DNA from 2 places in the Streptomyces sp. NBC_00986 genome. Region 1 is predicted to be linked to the other one. Evidence: riboswitches for the same ligand, from Rfam matches in the RefSeq annotation. Region 1 holds a riboswitch; the other holds the start of a gene.

Evidence for each region. Region 1 has a riboswitch for thiamine pyrophosphate ahead of thiC (phosphomethylpyrimidine synthase ThiC). Riboswitches for the same ligand answer to the same signal wherever they lie in the genome.
Region 2: another riboswitch for thiamine pyrophosphate. It lies ahead of thiO (glycine oxidase ThiO); the one in region 1 lies ahead of thiC (phosphomethylpyrimidine synthase ThiC).

The regions. Positions count from the first base shown of each region.
Region 1 is NZ_CP108733.1:6,143,397-6,147,284, reverse strand. Features, by position in the region: gene thiC (phosphomethylpyrimidine synthase ThiC) at 1-1,560, opposite strand, end outside; TPP riboswitch at 1,553-1,742, opposite strand; gene OG504_RS27330 (YibE/F family protein) at 1,814-3,322, shown strand; gene OG504_RS27325 (SsgA family sporulation/cell division regulator) at 3,537-3,888, opposite strand, start outside.
Region 2 is NZ_CP108733.1:8,524,695-8,528,582, forward strand. Features, by position in the region: gene OG504_RS38155 (thiazole synthase) at 1-372, opposite strand, end outside; gene thiS (sulfur carrier protein ThiS) at 376-576, opposite strand; gene thiO (glycine oxidase ThiO) at 573-1,736, opposite strand; TPP riboswitch at 1,734-1,845, opposite strand; gene OG504_RS38170 (hypothetical protein) at 1,897-2,235, shown strand; gene OG504_RS38175 (NAD(P)/FAD-dependent oxidoreductase) at 2,280-3,509, shown strand; gene OG504_RS38180 (Rv2175c family DNA-binding protein) at 3,574-3,888, shown strand, end outside.

The sequences.
Region 1 (3,888 bases):
CAGCGCGTCATCCCACTCCTGTGCACCTGGGTGCCCCTTGGCGAGGTCGGCTGCGTGGGCGGCGATCTTGTAGGTGATGACGCCGGTCTTGACGTCGTCACGATTAGGCAGGCCCAAGTGCTCCTTGGGCGTGACGTAGCAGAGCATGGCCGTGCCCCACCAGGCGATCATCGCGGCACCGATGCCAGAAGTGATGTGGTCGTACGCAGGCGCGACGTCCGTCGTCAGCGGGCCGAGCGTATAGAACGGAGCTTCATCACAGATCTCCTGCTGAAGGTCGATGTTCTCCTTGATCTTGTGCATCGGGACATGTCCCGGGCCCTCGATCATGGTCTGTACGTTGAAACGCTTCGCGATCGTGTTGAGTTCCCCGAGCGTCCGCAATTCCGCGAACTGTGCCTCGTCGTTGGCGTCCGCGATCGAGCCCGGCCGCAGGCCGTCGCCGAGCGAGTACGTGACGTCGTAGGCGGCGAGGATCTCGCACAGTTCCTCGAAGTTCTCGTACAGGAACGATTCCTTGTGGTGCGCAAGGCACCAGGCCGCCATGATCGAGCCGCCGCGCGAGACGATGCCCGTCTTGCGGTTCGCCGTCAGCGGTACGAACGGCAGCCGCACGCCCGCGTGAACGGTCATGTAGTCCACGCCCTGTTCGGCCTGTTCGACGACCGTGTCCTTGTAGATCTCCCAGGTCAGCTCCTCGGCGCGGCCGTCGACCTTTTCGAGCGCCTGATAGAGCGGCACCGTGCCGATGGGAACGGGGGAGTTGCGCAGCACCCACTCGCGCGTGGTGTGGATATTGCGGCCGGTGGAGAGGTCCATGACCGTGTCGGCGCCCCAACGCGTCGCCCAGGTCATCTTCTCGACCTCCTCCTCGATGGAGGAAGTGACCGCGGAATTGCCGATGTTGGCGTTGACCTTCACCAGGAACCGCTTGCCGATGATCATCGGCTCGATCTCCGGATGGTTCACGTTGGCCGGCAGCACCGCCCGCCCGGCCGCGATCTCCTCCCGGACCACCTCGGGCGAGACCTTCTCCCGTACGGCCACGAACTCCATCTCGGGCGTGATCTCACCCCGCCGTGCATAGGCGAGTTGAGTGACCGCCGTGCCGTCCCGACCGCGCCGCGGCTGACGCGGCCGCCCGGGGAACACCGCGTCGAGGTTGCGCAGTCCGCCGCGCGGTGAGGTGTGCTTGATCCCGTCGTCCTCGGGGCGGACGGGACGGCCCGCGTATTCCTCGGTGTCGCCGCGCGCGATGATCCAGTTCTCCCGCAGCGGCGCCAGCCCCCGGCGGACGTCGGTGTCGACGAGCGGATCGGTGTACGGGCCGGAGGTGTCGTACAGCGTCACGGACTGCCCGTTGGTGAGGTGCACCTGACGGACCGGCACCCGCAGATCGGGGCGCGAGCCCGCGACATACCCCTTGTGCCAGCCGATGGACTTCCCGACCTCCGTCGGCTTTGCGGCCGCCGTGGGCTGTTCGGCCCGTGCGGACTTCTCGCCCGGAACGGGCTGTTCGTCCTGGCTGGAGGCAGGCGTGCGTGCGTCCTTGTTGGTCATGAGACCTACTCCCTACGCCGGCATTACCCGGTAACAGGTTCGGCGGTCGACGCAGCGGCTTCCGTCAGCCGATGTTTCATGTGAAACATCACTCGATACAGGTGACGTTTCCCGTGAAACATCGCAGAGACGAAGGTCAGCGCCCTCTCAGCCCGGTGCTCCGAGCTCCCGCGTGTGCAAAGGTGCCTCCACGCTAGCGTCATAAGTGGCGCGGTGAACAGTGGGCCTCCGGCGTTCTTGCGATGATCGGGCGGTGACCACGACACAGCAGCCCCCGTACCCGCCGACCGGGCCGCCGCATGGCCACGACCAGGGATCCGGCGACGAGCACGGGTCCGGTTCCGGGCACGACCACGGACCGGGTGGGGACGGCGGGCACGGTTCCGGCGCGGACGGTGGTCACGGTTCCGGTGGAGGCGGCGGGCACGGTCATTCACACAGCCACGGCCCGGCCGCGCCCGTCTCCCGGCATCTGCGGAAGGTCATCGCGGCGATCCTGATCCCGTTCACGGTGGCGGTCGTCGTCGGCATGGTGGTGCTGTGGCCCGGCGGCGCCCCGTCGCACAAGCGCACCGGGGTCGGCTTCGACCGGCAGACACAGCAGGCGACGGTCACCAAGGTCGTCAGCGTGAGCTGCGCGTCGGTGAACGCCTCGGGCGGGGGCTCGACCGGGGACACCTCCACCGCCGAGGGCTCCTCCGCGGCACAGGAGGCGGCCGGCACCTGCAAGAAGGCCACGGTCACGGTCTCCACGGGCAAGGACAAGGGCCGTACGTTCACGGAGATCGTCCAGCCCGACCAGTCACGGCAGTTGCATCAGGGCGAGAAGGTCGTGGTCGCGTACGAGCCCTCCGCGCCCAGGGATCTGCAGTACTCCGTCACGGACGTGAACCGTAAGTTCCCGATGGCACTGCTCGCCGGGATCTTCGCGCTGGCCGTCGTGGTGGTGGGCCGGCTGCGCGGTGTCATGGCGCTGATCGCGCTGGCCATCAGCTTCATGATCCTGAACTTCTTCATCCTGCCCGCGATCCTGCACGGCTCGAACCCGCTGATCGTGGCGGTGGTCGGATCGAGCGCCATCATGCTGATCGCCCTCTACATGTGCCACGGCCTGTCGGCCCGTACGTCGGTGGCGGTGCTCGGCACCCTGATGTCGCTGGTGCTGATCGGCGTCCTGGGCTCGGTGTTCATCGGGTGGGCCGCGCTGACCGGGAACACGGACGACAACACGGGCCTGATCCACGGCCTGTACCCGTCGATCGACATGAGCGGTCTGCTGCTCGCCGGCGTCATCATCGGCTCGCTCGGCGTGCTCGACGATGTGACGGTCACCCAGACATCGGCGGTCTGGGAGCTGCACGAGGCCAACCCCTCGATGGGCTGGCGCGGGCTGTACCGCGCCGGCATCCGCATCGGCCGCGACCACATCGCGTCGGTCGTCAACACGCTCGTCCTCGCCTACGCGGGCGCCGCACTGCCCCTGTTGCTGCTCTTCTCCATCGCGCAGAGCAGCGTGGGCGCGGTCGCCAACAGTGAGTTGGTCGCCGAGGAGATCGTGCGCACGCTGGTGGGTTCGATCGGCCTGGTCGCGTCGGTACCGGTCACCACGGCCCTCGCGGCCCTGGTCGTCTCGGCGGACCGACCGGGACCCGAGGCGGTTCCGGCGGGTGCGGTTGCGGCCACGGCAGGTGCGCCCACGGCGGCGCCGAGCGCCAAGCCCGCTGCGGCGCGCGGCGGGAAGGGCCGACGCCGCAAGCACTGAGCGCCGCCGGCACTGCAGTGGGCGGCGAGAACCGCCCCATGAGGCCGCGCAGAAGCGTTACTGCGGATCCCCGGGTCCCCAGGACTTCAAGCTCACCCGGGGCCTTCAGAACTCCACAGGGCCCTTCAGGGCTCGCGGCGCCTCCAGCGGCTTCAGTTCAGGACTCGTGGCGAAGCGTTACGCCAACGTCCCGACCCCTCGCCGCCACACCACGTCACCCCGCGCTCTGCTCCTCGGCCAGGATGCGGTCCAGCGCCTCGTCGAGGTGGGTGTCGAAGTCCGCGAGGGCGCCCTCCTGACCGAGCGGAACCAGCCGGTCGGTGCGGTCGAGGAACGCCACGAGCGGGGCCGCGCCGGTGCGGAACAGCGCCTGGTCACTGCCCACCTGAAGCCGGATCAGCACCTCACCCAGCGTCTCGGGGTCGACGGGCTCGATCCGCACGTCGCCCTCCCCGCACGCCATGCCCACCCCGTCGATCAGCAGCTCGCGACCGAAGGCCCAGGTCACCGGGGCGTCACCCGGCAAATGGAACGTCAGCCGCACGGCGTACGGATCGGACGTCTCG
Region 2 (3,888 bases), 2.4 Mb from region 1:
GTCGACCAACGTCTCGGCGGCGTCGAGGAGTTCGATCGGGTCCGGCAGCAACGTGCGCTCGTCCGCGATCACTTCGAGCTTGATCAGCGAGGTCCCCAGGGCCTCCCGCGCCAACCGCGCCGTCAACACGGCCTCGCCCGCCGTGAAACAGCCCGCGGTGTTGGGCAGCACCCGGATACCGAGCCGCTCCAGCACGGACAGCACCGAGCCGTGCACGGAAGCGTTGACGCGCCGCATCGCGACCGTCGTCAGCTCCGTACCGGAGGCCACCAGCGCGCGCTCCAGGACGTCGAGGCTGGGGGCGCCCCCGGTGCCCATGATCAGCCGGGACGTGAAGGACGTACCACCGAGGACGAAGGGGTCGTCGGCCATGGGTCAGCCTCCTTGGACGGCGGTGAGGACCTCGACGCGGTCTCCCTCGGAGAGGGAGGTCGATGTCCACTCCGCGCGCGGGACGACGGTTTCGTTGAGGGCGGCGGCCACTCCGGAGGGGGCCGGGGTGAGGGACCGTACGAGTACGTCGAGGGGCGTGCCGGGAGCGATCTCCTGGTGCTCGCCGTTGACGGAGATATTCATGCGGGCTGCTCCACGAGGTGCGTGCGGGCGAACCGCTTCGGGGTGAACGGGCGTGCCTCGTCCGGGAGTTCACCGGTGCTCAGGGCGTGCGCCAGGGCGTCGCCGGTGACCGGGGTCAGCAGCACACCGTTGCGGTAGTGCCCGGTGGCCAGCAGCAGTCCCGGAAGCGCGGTCGGGCCGAGCAGCGGCGCGTTGTCGGGGGACCCCGGGCGTAGTCCGGCCCGGGTCTCGGTGAGCGGCAGTTCGGTGATCCCGGGGACCAACTCGTGGGCGTCGCGCAGCAGTTCGTAGACACCGCCGGCCGTGACGGTCGTGTCCCAGCCCAGTTCCTCGCTGGTCGCGCCGACGACCAGCTCGCCGTTCTCGCGCGGCACGAGGTACACCTGGCTGCCACGCACCACGGCCCGCACGGTCCGGCTCAGGAACGGCGCGTGACGCTCGGGCACGGTCAGCCGCAGCACCTGCCCCTTCACGGGCCGTACGGGCGGCAGGACGTCGGCAGGGATCCCCTGCAGCTGCCCGCTGAGGCTGCCGCCCGCGAGCACGACTTGGTCCGTGCCGAGCACCTCGTCCTCGCGCGTGACGACCCCCGTGGCGCGGTCCCGCGCGACCGTGAGCCGCTCGACCCAGGTCCGGTGGAAGACGACCCCGGCACGCTCGCAGGCGGCCACCAGCGCGCCCGCCAGCCGCCGCGGGTCGACCTGGTGGTCCCCGTCGACTCTGAGCCCCCCGCGCACGCCCGGCGCGAGCATCGGCTCCAGGCGACGGCACTCGCGCCCCGACAGCCACTCGGAGTCGAGCCCCGACTGGTGCTGCAGGGCGTGCAGTTCACGCAGATGGGCGCGGTCGTCGGCGTCCAGGGCGACGGCCAGCGTGCCGCAGCGGCGGTAGCCGAGGTCGAGGCCGGTGAGGTCGGTCAGCTCGGCCGCGAAGTCCGGGTAGCGGTGCGCCGAGGCGAGGTTGAGGGCGAGCAGGGTCTGTTCGCCGTAGTGGAGTTCGGTGACGGCGGCCAGCATCCCGGCGGCCACCTGGGCGGCCCCGCCGCCCGGCTCCGGGTCCACCACGGCTGTGGAGAAGCCGCGTTGGGCCGCGCGCCAGGCCGTGACCAGGCCGATGATCCCGCCCCCGACGACGAGGACGTCTGAGGTGTGTGCAGGCATGGGCGTCCAGCCCCTCCCTTCGCCGGCATGACCCGGATCAGGTTCGTACGGTCGGAGGCCGCCAGCCTCCCTCTCAGCCCGGTACGCCCGGACTCCCGCGAGTGCTTTACGTTTGCCACCCTAGCCCGTGCCCTGTGTGCCAGTAAGGGAGCCTCTGTCCATGGCCCGCTCGCTCGACGGTCTCGTCCTCGCCCCCGTCGCGGACCAGGCCCCAGGTCAGGTCGGCACCCGCACCCGGTTCACGTACCACGAGCAGGACGGCGAGATCTGGGCCGAGTACGCGGGCGGCGACGTCGTACGGGGGCGTCTCGTCGGCACGCGCGCGGGGGACCGGATCGACTTCCGGTACGTGCAGTTGAAGACCGACGGGATGACGTCCAGCGGGCACTGCGTGTCCGACGTGGTCGAGCTGCCCGACGGCCGCATTCGCCTCGACGAGACCTGGGAGTGGGAGTCCCGGGAGGGAAACGGGACCAGCGTTGTGGAACAGGTCACCTGACGCGCCCGCTGACTGACAAATTGTCAGGTGTCTATGGTGATCGAGTGAGCGAGCAGACGCGGGACCAGGGCACGGTGGCAGGGCGGCGCGTGGTCGTCGTCGGCGCGGGCATGGCCGGGGTGCAGACCGCGGTCGCGCTACGGGAGCAGGGCTTCACCGGCACCGTCACCCTGATCGGCGCGGAACCCCATCAGCCCTACGACCGGCCCCCGCTCTCCAAGGCCGTCCTGCTCGGCAAGGCCGAGGGCTCCGCCTTCGACGTCGACTTCGAGGCGCTCGGCATCGAGGTGCAGCTGGGGCGCGAGGTGGTGGGCGTGCGCCCCGCCGACCACGAACTGGACACCGCCGAGGGCCCGGTGCCCTACGACGTCCTCGTGCTCGCCACCGGTGCCGAACCGATCCGGCTGCCGGGCGCCGACGGCATCCCCGGAGTGCATCTGCTGCGCACCCTGGACGATGCCGAGCGGCTGCGCCCGGTGCTCGCGCGGCAGCACGACATCGTGGTCGTCGGCGCGGGCTGGATCGGCGCCGAGTTCGCCACCGCCGCGCGAGAGGCGGGCTGCGCGGTGACCGTCGTAGAAGCAGCCGACCGGCCGCTCGCGGGGGCGCTGCCCGCCGAGGTGGCCGCGCCGATGGCAGCCTGGTACGCCGCCGCCGGAGCCACACTGCGGACGCACGCACGCGTGGCGCACGTCGAACCCGGCGAGGTGGTCCTCGACGACGGCACCCGGCTGCCCGCGGGCGCCGTCGTGGTCGGCATCGGCGCCCGCCCCGCCACCGCCTGGCTTGCGGGCTCCGGCATCGAACTGGGCGCGCACCGCGAGGTCCTGGCCGACGCCGGGCTGCGCACCTCGGTGCCGGACGTGTACGCGGTCGGCGACTGCGCCTCCTTCCCTTCGGGAAGGTATGGCGAGCGACTTCTGGTCCATCACTGGGACAACGCCCTCCAGGGCCCGCGCACGGTCGCCGCGAACATCGTGGGGGAGAGCCCGGCGGTGTACGACCCGGTGCCGTACTTCTGGTCGGAGCAGTTCGGCCGCTTCGTCCAGTACGCCGGTCACCACGCGTCCGCCGACACCACCCTGTGGCGCGGCGACCCGGCCACCCCGGCGTGGAGCGTCTGCTGGCTGCGCGGGGACCGTCTGGTGGCCCTCCTGGCGGTCGGCCGACCCCGTGACCTGGCCCAGGGCCGCCGCCTGATCGAGTCGGCCACGCCGATGGATCACGCGCTGCTGGCGGATGCTTCTCTCCCGATGAAGGCGGCTATCGCCTAGTTCGTCCCCCCGGGTCGGACCGGCCCGACTTCCGACTGTCAGTCCGGGATGGCACGCTGTTTACGTGACCGAGATTGACGCAAAGATCGATGCTCTCGTCCCCGCCTGGCTCACGCTGCCCGACATCGCAGAGATGCTCGATGTCGAGGTGACACGCGTGCGGCAGCTGGTCAAGGACGGCCAAGTCATCGCCGTACGCCGTGGTGAGAACCGCGCGCTGCACGTCCCCGCCGCCTTCATCGACGGGGCCGAGCAGAAGGTCGTCAAGGGCCTCACGGGGACCCTGACGCTCCTGCGGGACGACGGCTTCTCCGACGAAGAGATGCTCGAATGGCTCTTCACCCCCGACCCCAGCCTGCCCGGCACCCCCGCGCAGGCC